One region of the Streptomyces sp. NPDC053474 genome, then DNA from elsewhere that is predicted to be linked to it. Evidence: riboswitches for the same ligand, from Rfam matches in the RefSeq annotation. Region 1 holds a riboswitch; the other holds the start of a gene.
The links. A riboswitch is a leader RNA that binds a small molecule or an ion and turns the genes downstream of it on or off. The one in region 1 is predicted to bind glycine.

Region 1 (5,901 bases):
GCACGGGGAGCGCGTCGACACGGGGGAGACCCTCGTCGGGAACCACCCGGGGGACGAGCTGGCGCGGCGCCGCAATCGCGCTGTGTGAGGCTCTGCGGGGCGAGCGGAGGCGCTGACGCCCTCCGCCCTCTTCTGCGCGCCCGAGGCGCGCACAGAGCCGTACGCGCCCTTAGCGGGCGCCTGCCTGCGCCGTCTGCGGGGCCGACCCGTGGCCGGAGGTCCGGCCTGTCGTCGTACGGCCTCGCTGACTCGTCCGTCGCCGCAGGTCACGAGCATTGTCAGTGGCGTGGGGCACCATCAGGGGCGTGAGAACCGCGCCGACGATCCTGCATCTCGACATGGATGCCTTCTACGCGTCCGCCGAGCAGGCCGCGAAGCCGAGCCTGCGCGGCAAGGCCGTCGTGGTCGGCGGCCTCGGGCCGCGGGGCGTGGTCGCGACCGCGTCGTACGAGGCCCGGCGGTTCGGGGTGCACTCGGCGATGCCGATGGGGCAGGCGCGGCGCCTCGCGCCGAACGCCGCGTACCTCGTGCCCCGCTTCGGTCTGTACCGGGAGGTCAGCGAGCAGGTCATGGCGCTGCTGCGGCAGCTGTCGCCGCTCGTGGAGCCGCTCAGCCTCGACGAGGCCTTCGTGGACCTGGAGGCGGGCGGCGTCGCCGACGACGAGGCGTCCGCGCGGGCCGTGGGGGAGCGGCTGCGGGCGGACATCCTGCGGGTGACCGGGCTCAGCGGGTCCGTGGGCCTGGCCGTGTCCAAGATGCTGGCGAAGATCGCCTCCGAGCAGGCCAAGCCCGACGGCCTCGTCCTGATACCGCCCGGCACGGAGCGGGCGCTGCTCGGGCCGATGCCGGTGCGGGTGCTGCCCGGTGTGGGCCCCGCGACCGGGGACCATCTGCGGCGGGCCGGGATCACCACCGTGGAGGAGCTCGCCGAGGCCGGGGAGGACGAGCTGGTGCGGCTCCTGGGCAAGGCCCACGGCGGGGCGCTGTACGCGATGGCGCTGGCCCGGGACGAGCGGCCCGTGGTGGCCGAGCGGGACACCAAGTCGGTCAGCGTCGAGGACACGTACGACGTGGACATCCACGACCGGGTGCGGGTGCGGTTGGAGGTGGCGCGGCTCGCCGACCGGTGTGTGCAGCGGCTGCGGGCGGCCGGGCACTCCGGGCGGACCATCGTCCTGAAGGTGCGGCGCTTCGACTTCTCGACGCTGACCCGCTCCGAGACGCTGCGGGGGCCGACGGACGATCCGGCCGTGGTGCGGGAGGCGGCGGCGCGGCTCCTGGAGTCCGTGGACACGACGGGCGGGGTGCGGCTGCTGGGCGTCGGGGTGAGCGGCCTCGCGGACTTCACGCAGGAGGACCTCTTTGCGCAGGCCCACGCGGTGCTGCAGACCGAGTCCCTGGCGCCCGGGGCCGAGGAGGAGGAAGCGGTGGCTGCCCCGGTGGCCGTCGTGGCTGAGGAAGGCGGGCCCGACGCGGCGTCCGGGTCGGGCGAGGCGGCTGGGGAGCCGGTGGCGCCCGCCGAGCGGCGGTGGCCCGCGGGGCACGACGTACGGCACGCGGTGTACGGGCCCGGATGGGTGCAGGGCAGTGGCCTGGGGAGGGTAACGGTGCGGTTCGAGACCCCGGATTCGGCGCCGGGGCGCGTGCGGACGTTCCGCACGGATGACCCGGAGCTGGAGCCTTCGGATCCGCTGCCGTTGGTGGTGGCGGACGCGGGGGCTTTGGCGGAGCGGCAGGCTTCGGCGGGGGAGCCGGTGGACCAGGGGGCCACAGAAGCGGCTTCGGCGGGTCGGGAGACCTCAGACGGGGAGGAAGGGACGCTGCCGCTGGCGGAAGGGGCCGGGTAGGCGCCCCTCGGTGCTGGGGTGCTGGGGTGCTGGGGTGCTGGGGTGCTGGGGCGGCGGTGCGGCGGTGCGGTGCGGCAGGTCCGGTGGCCCGGCGGGACGGCAGGTCCGGCGGGGCGGCGGGTCCGGTGGTGCGGCGGGTCAGGCGGTGGAGCGGGTCCGGCAGGTCCGGTGGTGCGGCGGGTCGGGCGGCGCGGCGGATACGGAGGTGCGGTGGTGCGGCGGTGCGGGCGGCAGGTCCGGCGGGTCTGGCGTATCCGGTGGCTCGGCGGATCGGGCGGTGCAGAGGCGCGGTGGGTCTGGCGGTGCGGCAGGTCGGGCGGTGGAGCGGGTCCGGCGGATCCGGTGGTGCGGCGGGTCTGGCGGTGCAGCGGGTCGGGCGGTGCAGCGGATCGGGCAGGCCCGGCGGGTGGGGCGGTGGGGTGGCGCGGCAGGTCCGGTGGTCCGGTGGTGGCGCGGTCGTCAGGTGCCCGGCCCGTCCACCCCGTTCGCCCGGTGAGCCCGGTGAGCCCGGTGAGCTCGGTCAGGCCGGTCCGGCCCCGGGGCCGAAGTCGTGGTCCGGTGCGGGCGGCGGCGTCACGTCCAGGCCGTAGTGGCGGTAGAGCTGGAGCTCCTGCTCGGGGGAGAGGTGGCGGCCCACGCCGAAGTCGGGGGCGTCCTTGATCAGGGAGCGCTCGAAGGGCACGCGCAGGGTGCCGTCCTGGACCAGCTCGCTGGGCTCCAGCGGGACGAACGCGTCACGGCTGAACAGACCGGTGCGTATGGCCGCCCACTCCGGGGCACCCGTGGCGTCGTCGAGATAGATCTCGTCGACCGTGCCGATCTTGGTTCCGTCGCGGTCGAACGCCTTGCGGCCGATCAGATTGCGGGGATCGATATCCGTCTGCACGTTCCCTCCAATTGGTCGCAAGTGATCCGGGCTCATCCGTTTTTCGGTCGTCATACCTACGAAAGAGCACATCGGGACGGGCGGCCACTCGAGGGATCGGCCACGGACCGCGCTGGTAGGCTGGCAAGCGGCTGTTGACCCCGTGCGGGAGAGCTCTTCGGTGGCAGCACCGGAGGCGCCGAAGGAGCAACTCCTCCCCGGAATCTCTCAGGCCCCTGTACCGCACGGACGAGGCCACTCTGGAAAGCAGGGCGGGCGTCGGGCGGGCACGTTCGGAACCCTTCCTCACCGACGGTGAAAGCAGAGCCGCTCCGGCGGTCCTGTGAAGCTCTCAGGTTGAGATGACAGAGGGGGAGGCCGTCCGGGTACCCGCGCCGTGGTGCCCCTCGCAGGTCGTGTCAGACCAGGAGGCCTCCGCAATGACAGCCACCCCTCGCACTCCGCTCACGCAGCTCGAGCAGGGAATCCCCTTCGAGCAGCGGCACATCGGGCCCGACGCGGAAGCCCGCGCCAAGATGCTCGCCCAGGTCGGCTACGGCTCCCTGGACCAGCTCACGGCCGCCGCCGTGCCGGATGTGATCAAGAACGCCGAGGCCCTCGAACTGCCCGGTGCGCGCACCGAGGCCGAGGTCCTGGCCGAGCTGCGCTCCCTCGCGGACCGCAACCAGGTCCTCGACTCGATGATCGGGCTCGGCTACTACGGCACGTTCACGCCGCCCGTGATCCTGCGGAACGTGATGGAGAACCCCTCCTGGTACACCGCGTACACCCCGTACCAGCCGGAGATCTCGCAGGGCCGCCTCGAGGCGCTCCTCAACTTCCAGACCGTCGTCGCCGAGCTGACGGGGCTGCCCACCTCCGGCGCCTCGTTGCTCGACGAGGGCACCGCGGCGGCCGAGGCCATGGCCCTCTCCCGGCGCGTCGGCAAGGTCAAGAACGGCGTGTTCGTCGTCGACGCCGACGCGCTGCCGCAGACCATCGCCGTGATCCAGACCCGGGCCGAGCCCACCGGCGTCGAGGTCGTCGTCACGGACCTCAGCGACGGCATCCCCGCCGACCTCGCCGAGCGCGAGATCAACGGCGTACTGATCCAGTACCCCGGTGCCTCCGGTGCCGTGCGCGACATCAAGCCCGTCATCGAGCAGGCCCACGGCCTCGGCGCGATCGTCACCGTCGCCGCCGACCTGCTCGCGCTCACGCTGCTCACCTCGCCCGGCGAGCTCGGCGCCGACATCGCGGTCGGCACCACCCAGCGCTTCGGTGTGCCGATGGGCTTCGGCGGTCCGCACGCGGGCTACATGGCGGTGCACGAGAAGTTCGCCCGCAACCTGCCCGGACGCCTGGTCGGCGTGTCCGTCGACGCCGACGGCAACAAGGCCTACCGCCTCGCCCTGCAGACCCGCGAGCAGCATATCCGCCGCGAGAAGGCGACCAGCAACATCTGTACCGCCCAGGTGCTGCTCGCCGTCATGGCCGGGATGTACGCGGTCTACCACGGCCCCGAGGGCCTGAAGACGATCGCCCGGCGCACCCACCGCTACGCCACGCTGCTCGCCGAGGGCCTCAAGGCCGGCGGCGTCGAGATCGTGCACGGCGCGTACTTCGACACGCTGACCGCGCGGGTGCCCGGCAAGGCCGCCGACGTGGTCGCCGCCGCGCGCGAGGGCGGAGTCAACATCCACCAGGTCGACGCCGACCACGTGTCGTTCGCCTGCGACGAGACCACCACGCGCGCCCAGCTCGCCGCGCTGTGGACGGCGTTCGGCGTCGAGGCCGACGTCGAGGCCCTGGACGCGAGCGTCGCGGACACGCTGCCCGCCGGGCTGCTGCGCACCGACGAGTACCTGACCCACCCGGTCTTCCACCAGCACCGCTCCGAGACCGCGATGCTGCGCTATCTGCGTCGGCTCGCCGACCGCGACTACGCGCTCGACCGCGGCATGATCCCGCTGGGCTCCTGCACGATGAAGCTCAACGCGACCACGGAGATGGAGCCCGTCACCTGGCCGGAGTTCGGCCAGCTGCACCCCTTCGCGCCCGCCCAGCAGGCGCAGGGCTATCTGACCCTGATCCGCGAGCTGGAGGAACGTCTCGCCGAGGTCACCGGCTACGACAAGGTCTCCCTCCAGCCGAACGCGGGCTCCCAGGGCGAGCTGGCCGGTCTGCTCGCGGTGCGCGGCTACCACCGCGCGAACGGCGACGACCAGCGCACCGTCTGCCTCATCCCGTCCTCCGCGCACGGCACCAACGCCGCGAGCGCGGTCATGGCCGGGATGAAGGTCGTCGTGGTGAAGACCGCCGACGACGGCGAGATCGACGTCGAGGACCTGCGCGCCAAGATCGAGAAGCACCGCGCCGAGCTGGCCGTGCTGATGATCACGTACCCGTCCACGCACGGCGTGTTCGAGGAGCACGTCGCCGACATCTGCGCGGCCGTGCACGAGGCGGGCGGTCAGGTGTACGTCGACGGCGCCAACCTCAACGCCCTGGTGGGCCTCGCCAAGCCGGGCCACTTCGGCGGCGACGTCTCGCACCTGAACCTGCACAAGACCTTCTGCATCCCGCACGGCGGCGGCGGCCCCGGCGTCGGCCCGGTCGCGGTGCGCGAGCACCTCGCGCCGTACCTGCCGAACCACCCGCTGCAGCCCGCGGCCGGTCCCGAGACCGGTGTCGGCCCGATCTCCGCCGCGCCGTGGGGCTCGGCGGGCATCCTGCCGATCTCCTGGTCGTACGTCCGGCTCATGGGCGGCGAGGGCCTCAAGCGCGCCACGCAGGTGGCCGTGCTCTCGGCGAACTACATCGCCAAGCGCCTGGAGCCGCACTACCCGGTGCTCTACACCGGCCCCGGCGGGCTCGTCGCGCACGAGTGCATCATCGACCTGCGGCCGCTGAGCAAGGCCACGGGCGTGAGCGTGGACGACATCGCCAAGCGCCTCATCGACTACGGCTTCCACGCGCCGACCATGTCCTTCCCGGTCGCCGGCACGCTGATGATCGAGCCGACGGAGAGCGAGGACCTGGTCGAGATCGACCGGTTCTGCGAGGCGATGATCGCCATCCGCGGGGAGATCGAGAAGGTCGCGAGCGGCGAGTGGACCGCGGAGGACAACCCGCTGCGGAACGCGCCGCACACGGCGGCCGCCCTCGGCGGCGAGTGGGAGCACGGCT
Region 2 (5,901 bases), on a different contig from region 1:
GTAGGGCCGTGGTGTGGGCCAGCAGGCCCTCGTTCTTGAGGCGGCGGGCGAACATGCGCGCCGCGCGCATCGGGCCGACCGTGTGGGAGCTGGACGGGCCGATGCCGATCGAGAACAGGTCGAAGACCGAGATGGCCACGAGAGAACTCCAATGGTGGGTGGTAGACGCCGTTGTCTGCCGGTCGTGCGAGGGCGGTGCTGCGCGGGCTCGGCGGGCTTACACGGGCTTGCGGGTCTGCTGGTCGGGCACGCGGTGCGGGGCACCGCGCACACCGTCCTCAGGTCCAGTGTGCGCGGTGCCCCGGAAGTCCGTACCAATAAAAGCGTACGAAACTACTTCAGGCCGGGGTACAGCGGGTGCTTCGCGGCCAGAGCGGACACCCGGCCCCGCAGGGACTCGGCGTCGAAGCCGGGCTTCAGCGCCTCAGCGATGATGTCGGCGACCTCGCGGAAGTCCTCGGCGTCGAAGCCGCGGGTGGCCAGGGCCGGGGTGCCGATGCGCAGGCCCGAGGTGACCATCGGCGGGCGCGGGTCGTTCGGGACGGCGTTGCGGTTGACCGTGATGCCGACCTCGTGGAGGCGGTCCTCGGCCTGCTGGCCGTCCAGCTCGCTGTTGCGCAGGTCGACCAGGACCAGGTGCACGTCCGTGCCGCCCGAGAGGACGTCCACGCCGACGGCCTTGGCGTCGTCCTGGACCAGGCGCTCGGCCAGGATGCGGGCGCCGTCCAGGGTGCGCTGCTGGCGCTCCTTGAACTCCTCGGACGCCGCGACCTTGAAGGAGACGGCCTTCGCCGCGATCACGTGCTCCAGGGGGCCGCCCTGGAAGCCGGGGAAGACCGCGGAGTTCAGCTTCTTCGCGAAGTCCTTGTTACGGGCCAGGATGATGCCGCCGCGCGGGCCGCCGAGCGTCTTGTGCGTGGTGGAGGTCACCACGTCCGCGAACGGCACCGGGTTCGGGTGCAGGCCCGCGGCGACGAGACCGGCGAAGTGCGCCATGTCGACCCACAGGTACGCGCCGACCTCGTCGGCGATCCGGCGGAACTCGGCGAAGTCGAGCTGGCGCGGGTAGGCGGACCAGCCCGCGATGATCACCTTCGGCCTGTTCTCCTTGGCCAGGCGCTCGACCTCGGCCATGTCGACCAGACCGGCCTCGTCCACGTGGTACGGGACCACGTTGAACTGCTTGCCGGAGAAGTTCAGGCGCATGCCGTGGGTGAGGTGGCCGCCGTGCGCCAGGTCCAGGCCGAGGATCGTGTCGCCGGGCTTGGCGATGGCGAAGAGGGCGGCCTGGTTGGCGGAGGCGCCGGAGTGCGGCTGGACGTTGGCGTACTCGGCGCCGAACAGCTCCTTGACCCGGTCGATCGCGATCTGCTCGGCCACGTCGACGTGCTCGCAGCCGCCGTAGTAGCGGCGACCGGGGTAGCCCTCGGCGTACTTGTTGGTGAGGACCGTGCCCTGGGCCTCCATGACGGCGACCGGAGCGAAGTTCTCCGAGGCGATCATTTCCAGGGTGGACTGCTGGCGGTTCAGCTCGGCGTCGACGGCCGCGGCGACGTCCGGGTCGAGCTCGTGGAGAGGGGTGTTCAGAAGCGACATCGGAAGATCAGTCCTTACGCCGTGGTCAGCTGCCTGCGAACTCGGTGTACTCGTCGGCGGAGAGCAGGTCGCCCGGCTCCTCGGCGACGCGCACCTTGAACAGCCAGCCGCCCTCGAAGGGGGCCGAGTTCACCAGGGACGGGTCGTCCACAACGTCCTGGTTGGCCTCGACGACCTCACCGGAAACCGGGGAGTACAGGTCGCTGACCGACTTCGTCGACTCCAGCTCGCCGCAGGTCTCACCCGCGGTGACCGTGTCGCCGACCGCCGGGAGCTGGGCGAAGACGACGTCACCGAGCGCGTTGGCCGCGAACTCGGTGATGCCGACCGTCGCCACACCGTCCTCGGTGGCCGACAGCCACTCGTGCTCCTTGCTGTAACGCAGCTGCTGGGGGTTGCTCATGGCGTGAATTCTCCTGTACGCGGGCGTGTGCTGATGCACGTGAGAAGGGCCGTCTTGCGGAATGAGACGGTTTGTACCGTTGCTTGTACGGTGCCGATGTGCTGCTGGCGTCACTTCTGGCGCTTGTAGAACGGGAGCGCCACGACCTCGTAGGGCTCGTGGGTGCCGCGGATGTCCACGGCGACGCCGGGGGTGCCGGGCTCGGCGTGGGCGGCGTCGACGTAGGCCATGGCGATCGGCTTGCCGAGGGTGGGCGAGGGGGCGCCGGAGGTGACCTGGCCCACGACCTGGCCGTCCGCGACAACGTCCATGCCCGAGCGGGGCACCCGGCGGCCCTCGGCGACCAGGCCGACGAGCTTGCGGGGCGGCGCGGACTCGGCGCGCTCGGCGGCGGCCCTGAGGGCGTCGTGGCCCACGAAGTCCTCCGCGTGCGAGGTCTTCTCGAACTTCACGACCCGGCCGAGGCCCGCGTCGAACGGGGTGAGACCGGTGGTCAGCTCGTTGCCGTACAGCGGCATGCCCGCCTCCAGGCGGAGCGTGTCGCGGCAGGAGAGACCGCACGGCACGAGGCCGACGGGGGCGCCCGCCTCCGTCAGCGCCCGCCACAGCGTCTCGGCGTGCTCCGGCGCCACGAACAGCTCGAAGCCGTCCTCGCCCGTGTAGCCGGTGCGCGCGATCAGGGCGGGCACGCCCGCGACCGTGCCGGGCAGGCCCGCGTAGTACTTCAGGCCGTCCAGGTCGGCGTCCGTCACTGCCTTGAGGATGCCGGGGGACTCGGGGCCCTGGACGGCGACCAGCGCGTACGCGTTCCGGTCGTCGCGCACCTGGGCGTCGAACCCGGCGGCCCGCTCGGTGAGGGCGTCCAGGACGACCTGGGCGTTCCCCGCGTTGGCGACGACCATGTACTCGGTCTCGCCGAGGCGGTAGACGATCAGGTCGTCGACGATGCCGCCGTCGGCCTGGCAGATCATGGTGTAGCGGGCGCGGCCGACGCCGACGGAGCCGATGTTGCCGACGAGCGCGTAGTTCAGCAGGTCGACGGCCCCGGCGCCGGTGACCGTGATCTCGCCCATGTGGGAGAGGTCGAAGAGGCCGGCCTTGGTGCGCACGGCGTTGTGCTCGTCGCGCTCACTGCCGTACCGCAGCGGCATGTCCCAGCCCGCGAAGTCGGTCATGGTGGCGCCCAGCGAGCGATGCAGGGCGTCGAGGGCGGTCTTGCGCGGGGTAGGGCTCATGAGTAGTGGCTCCCAGGCATGGCATGACGGGCGAGGTCGTCCCTCCCCATCTGTCATCAAACCTGAGAGGTTCACCAGGCCCACGCGTACCACGGGGCATGACTTGCACCTTGGGTGGAGCCACCGGGGCGGCTCGCTTTTCAGATGTGCCTCGCCCGCGCGGTACGGGGCCTGAGAGATTCAAGGGAGGAACTTGCTCCTTCGGCGCCCCACGACGCTCCTGCGTCACCGGGGACTCTCCCGCGCGGATTCAAGCGGCCGGTATGGAGTTGGCGCGCACATCATTGCACGCGCCCCCGTCGCACAACAGTCGCAACCAGGGAGTCCCCGGTTGTCGTCTTCGTAGGGCATTACCTTCTCTTTACATACCACGGAGAAGTACTGGGGATGAGTGACGTGACGAGCATGGGGAGGCCGATCACGGTGCGCAGGAGCAGTGCTTACGCGACGACCACGGGTGTCTCGCTGCCCAGGGCGGGGGCGGTGCTGCCCGGCGCGGGCGTCGCCCTGCCCCCGCAGCCGGGCGCCCCCGCGCCGCCCGCGCGGGAGGCCGTCGCCGGTTCCCGCCGGGCCGTCGTGCGCGACCTCAGGGGCCGCTCCGGCCATGGCCCGCGCCGCCTGGTGTTCGCCGCCGGGGACGTCGTGGTGGTCTCCGGGCTGCCCGGCAGCGGCAAGTCCACGCTGATGCGGCGCGCCGTGGCGGGCCCGCGCGTGGACTCCCAGGACACCCGCGACCGCTGGGCGGCCCGGGTGCCGCGCCGGATCCCGTACGCGCTCTACCGCCCCCTCGTCCGCCTCGCGCACTACGCCCACCTGCGCCGGACGCTGCGCGCGGGCACCGGCGTCGTTGTCCACGACTGCGGCACCCAGCCGTGGGTGCGCCGCTGGCTCGCCCGCGCGGCGGCCCGGCGCGGGGCCACGCTGCACCTGCTGCTGCTCGACGTGCCCGCCCCCGTCGCCCTCGACGGCCAGCGCGCCCGGGGGCGCGGCGTCTCCCGGTACGCCTTCGCGCGCCACCGCAGGACGGTCGGCCGCCTGGTCCGGGCCGCCGAGAGCGGGAGCCTGCCGCGCGGCTGCGGCTCGGCGGTGCTGCTCGACCGGGAGGCGGCGGGGGCGCTGCGCGCGCTGGGCTTCGAGGGCCAGGGCGGGTAGGGCGGGGCGCGCGGGACCGGCGGCGTTAGGGTCGGGCCGCAGACAGCACGCAGAGCAGAGGTCGAGACAAATGGACTTTCCGGGGGACGTACCGGCACAGGCGCACGCCCATCCCTACGGCGGCTGGCCCGCCAACGAACTGGAGGAGGTGCTCGCCGCCTCGCTCGGCGCGCCGCCGTCCGAGGAGACGGGCGCCCGCCTGGTCGAGGTCCTTGGCCGCAGCAGGCTGTGGATCCCGCTGCCGAACGGGGGTGGGCCCGAGAGCGGCACGCTCGACCTGCCGACGCTGGAGCTCCACGGGCAGGCGTACGTGCCCGTCTTCACCTCGGAGCAGGAGTTCCAGCAGGCCACCGGGGGGCGGATGAGCTGCACGGTGGCGCCCGCGGTGGAGTTCGCGCGCGGGCTGGCGCCGGAGCTCGGCATCGCGCTCAACCCGGAGGGCACGGTGGCGGTGCCGCTGCCGCCCGCCGCGGTGGCCGCGCTGTGCCGGGTGGGGCGCACGGAGCTGGACGGGCCCGCGAGCGGCGGCCGGGTGCGGCTCTACGAGCCGGACTGGCAGGACGACCCGGTGGACTTCCTGTCCGCCGCGGCGCGGGAGTTCGAGGCGACGGGCGCGGTGCTCAGCGCGCGGCGCTGTCTCGCCACGGTCGAGGACGAGGCCCCCACCCTGTTCATCGGCGTCGAGCTGTCCTCCTGGGAGGGCGACGCCCGGGACCTGCCCATGGCGGCCCTGGGCCGGGCCCTAGGCCACACCCCCCCGCCGTGGCCGGTCAACCTGGTCCTCCTGGACGTGGCCCAGGACCCGGTAGGCGACTGGATGAAAACCAGACTCCGCCCCTTCTTCACCACGCGATAGAAGGGCGCCCCGGGGGCAGCGCCCCAAAGTAGCCAGCGCCCCGGGGACCAGCGCCCCAAAGGGGCGCGGGGAACTGCGCGCCCAGCCACGGACGCCCCGCAGACACCGCACGACACAACAAGGCACAGCACGGCCCACCTGTTCAAGCGCTAAGTAGCCACGCCCCGCTTAAGCTGGTGCCCGGTGACGCGGTCGGCGCAACGACCGCGCAGGGCACGTCGCGAAGGGGCGGTTAGGGTGAGCGCGTCGGGCACCGCTGCGGCCGGACAGGTCGAGCACATGCTGCGCCAGGTGACGCCGGGGCGCTATGACGCGTACGAGGCGCTCCTGCACGCCCTCGCCGACGGCAAGGTGTGGATGCTGCTCTGGCACGGCCAGGCCGGATCCCCCGACGCCCAGTACGGCAACATGGAGGTGGAGGGGTACGGCTACGCGCCGTGCGTGACCTCCGCCCAGGAGCTCTCCGCCAGCGGCTGGAACCGCGGCTACGAAGTCGTCGGCGGCCTCGACGTGGCCCGCGCGCTGTACCCGGACCACTACGGCCTGTGGCTCAATCCGCACGCCCCGGGCGGCGGCGTCGGCGTCCCCTGGCTCGATCTGCGGCGCATCGCGGGCGGCCTCGCCACCCAGCCCGCGGGCCCGCTGCGGCTGACCGACCC

Region 2: it holds a riboswitch for glycine, as region 1 does, so the genes downstream of both, gcvT (glycine cleavage system aminomethyltransferase GcvT) here and gcvP (aminomethyl-transferring glycine dehydrogenase) in region 1, are expected to answer to the same signal.

Annotation. Positions count from the first base shown of each region.
Region 1 covers NZ_JBITXV010000025.1:80,348-86,248, reverse strand. The annotation lists gene ACIG3E_RS38545 (MerR family transcriptional regulator) at 1-88, shown strand, start outside; gene ACIG3E_RS38540 (DNA polymerase IV) at 306-1,847, shown strand; gene ACIG3E_RS38535 (PRC-barrel domain-containing protein) at 2,368-2,733, opposite strand; glycine riboswitch at 2,869-2,966, shown strand; gene gcvP (aminomethyl-transferring glycine dehydrogenase) at 3,153-5,901, shown strand, end outside.
Region 2 covers NZ_JBITXV010000007.1:262,048-267,948, forward strand. The annotation lists gene ACIG3E_RS18825 (L-serine ammonia-lyase) at 1-139, opposite strand, end outside; gene glyA (serine hydroxymethyltransferase) at 334-1,596, opposite strand; gene gcvH (glycine cleavage system protein GcvH) at 1,622-1,999, opposite strand; gene gcvT (glycine cleavage system aminomethyltransferase GcvT) at 2,110-3,234, opposite strand; glycine riboswitch at 3,385-3,487, opposite strand; gene ACIG3E_RS18845 (AAA family ATPase) at 3,622-4,386, shown strand; gene ACIG3E_RS18850 (enhanced serine sensitivity protein SseB) at 4,457-5,242, shown strand; gene ACIG3E_RS18855 (enhanced serine sensitivity protein SseB C-terminal domain-containing protein) at 5,480-5,901, shown strand, end outside.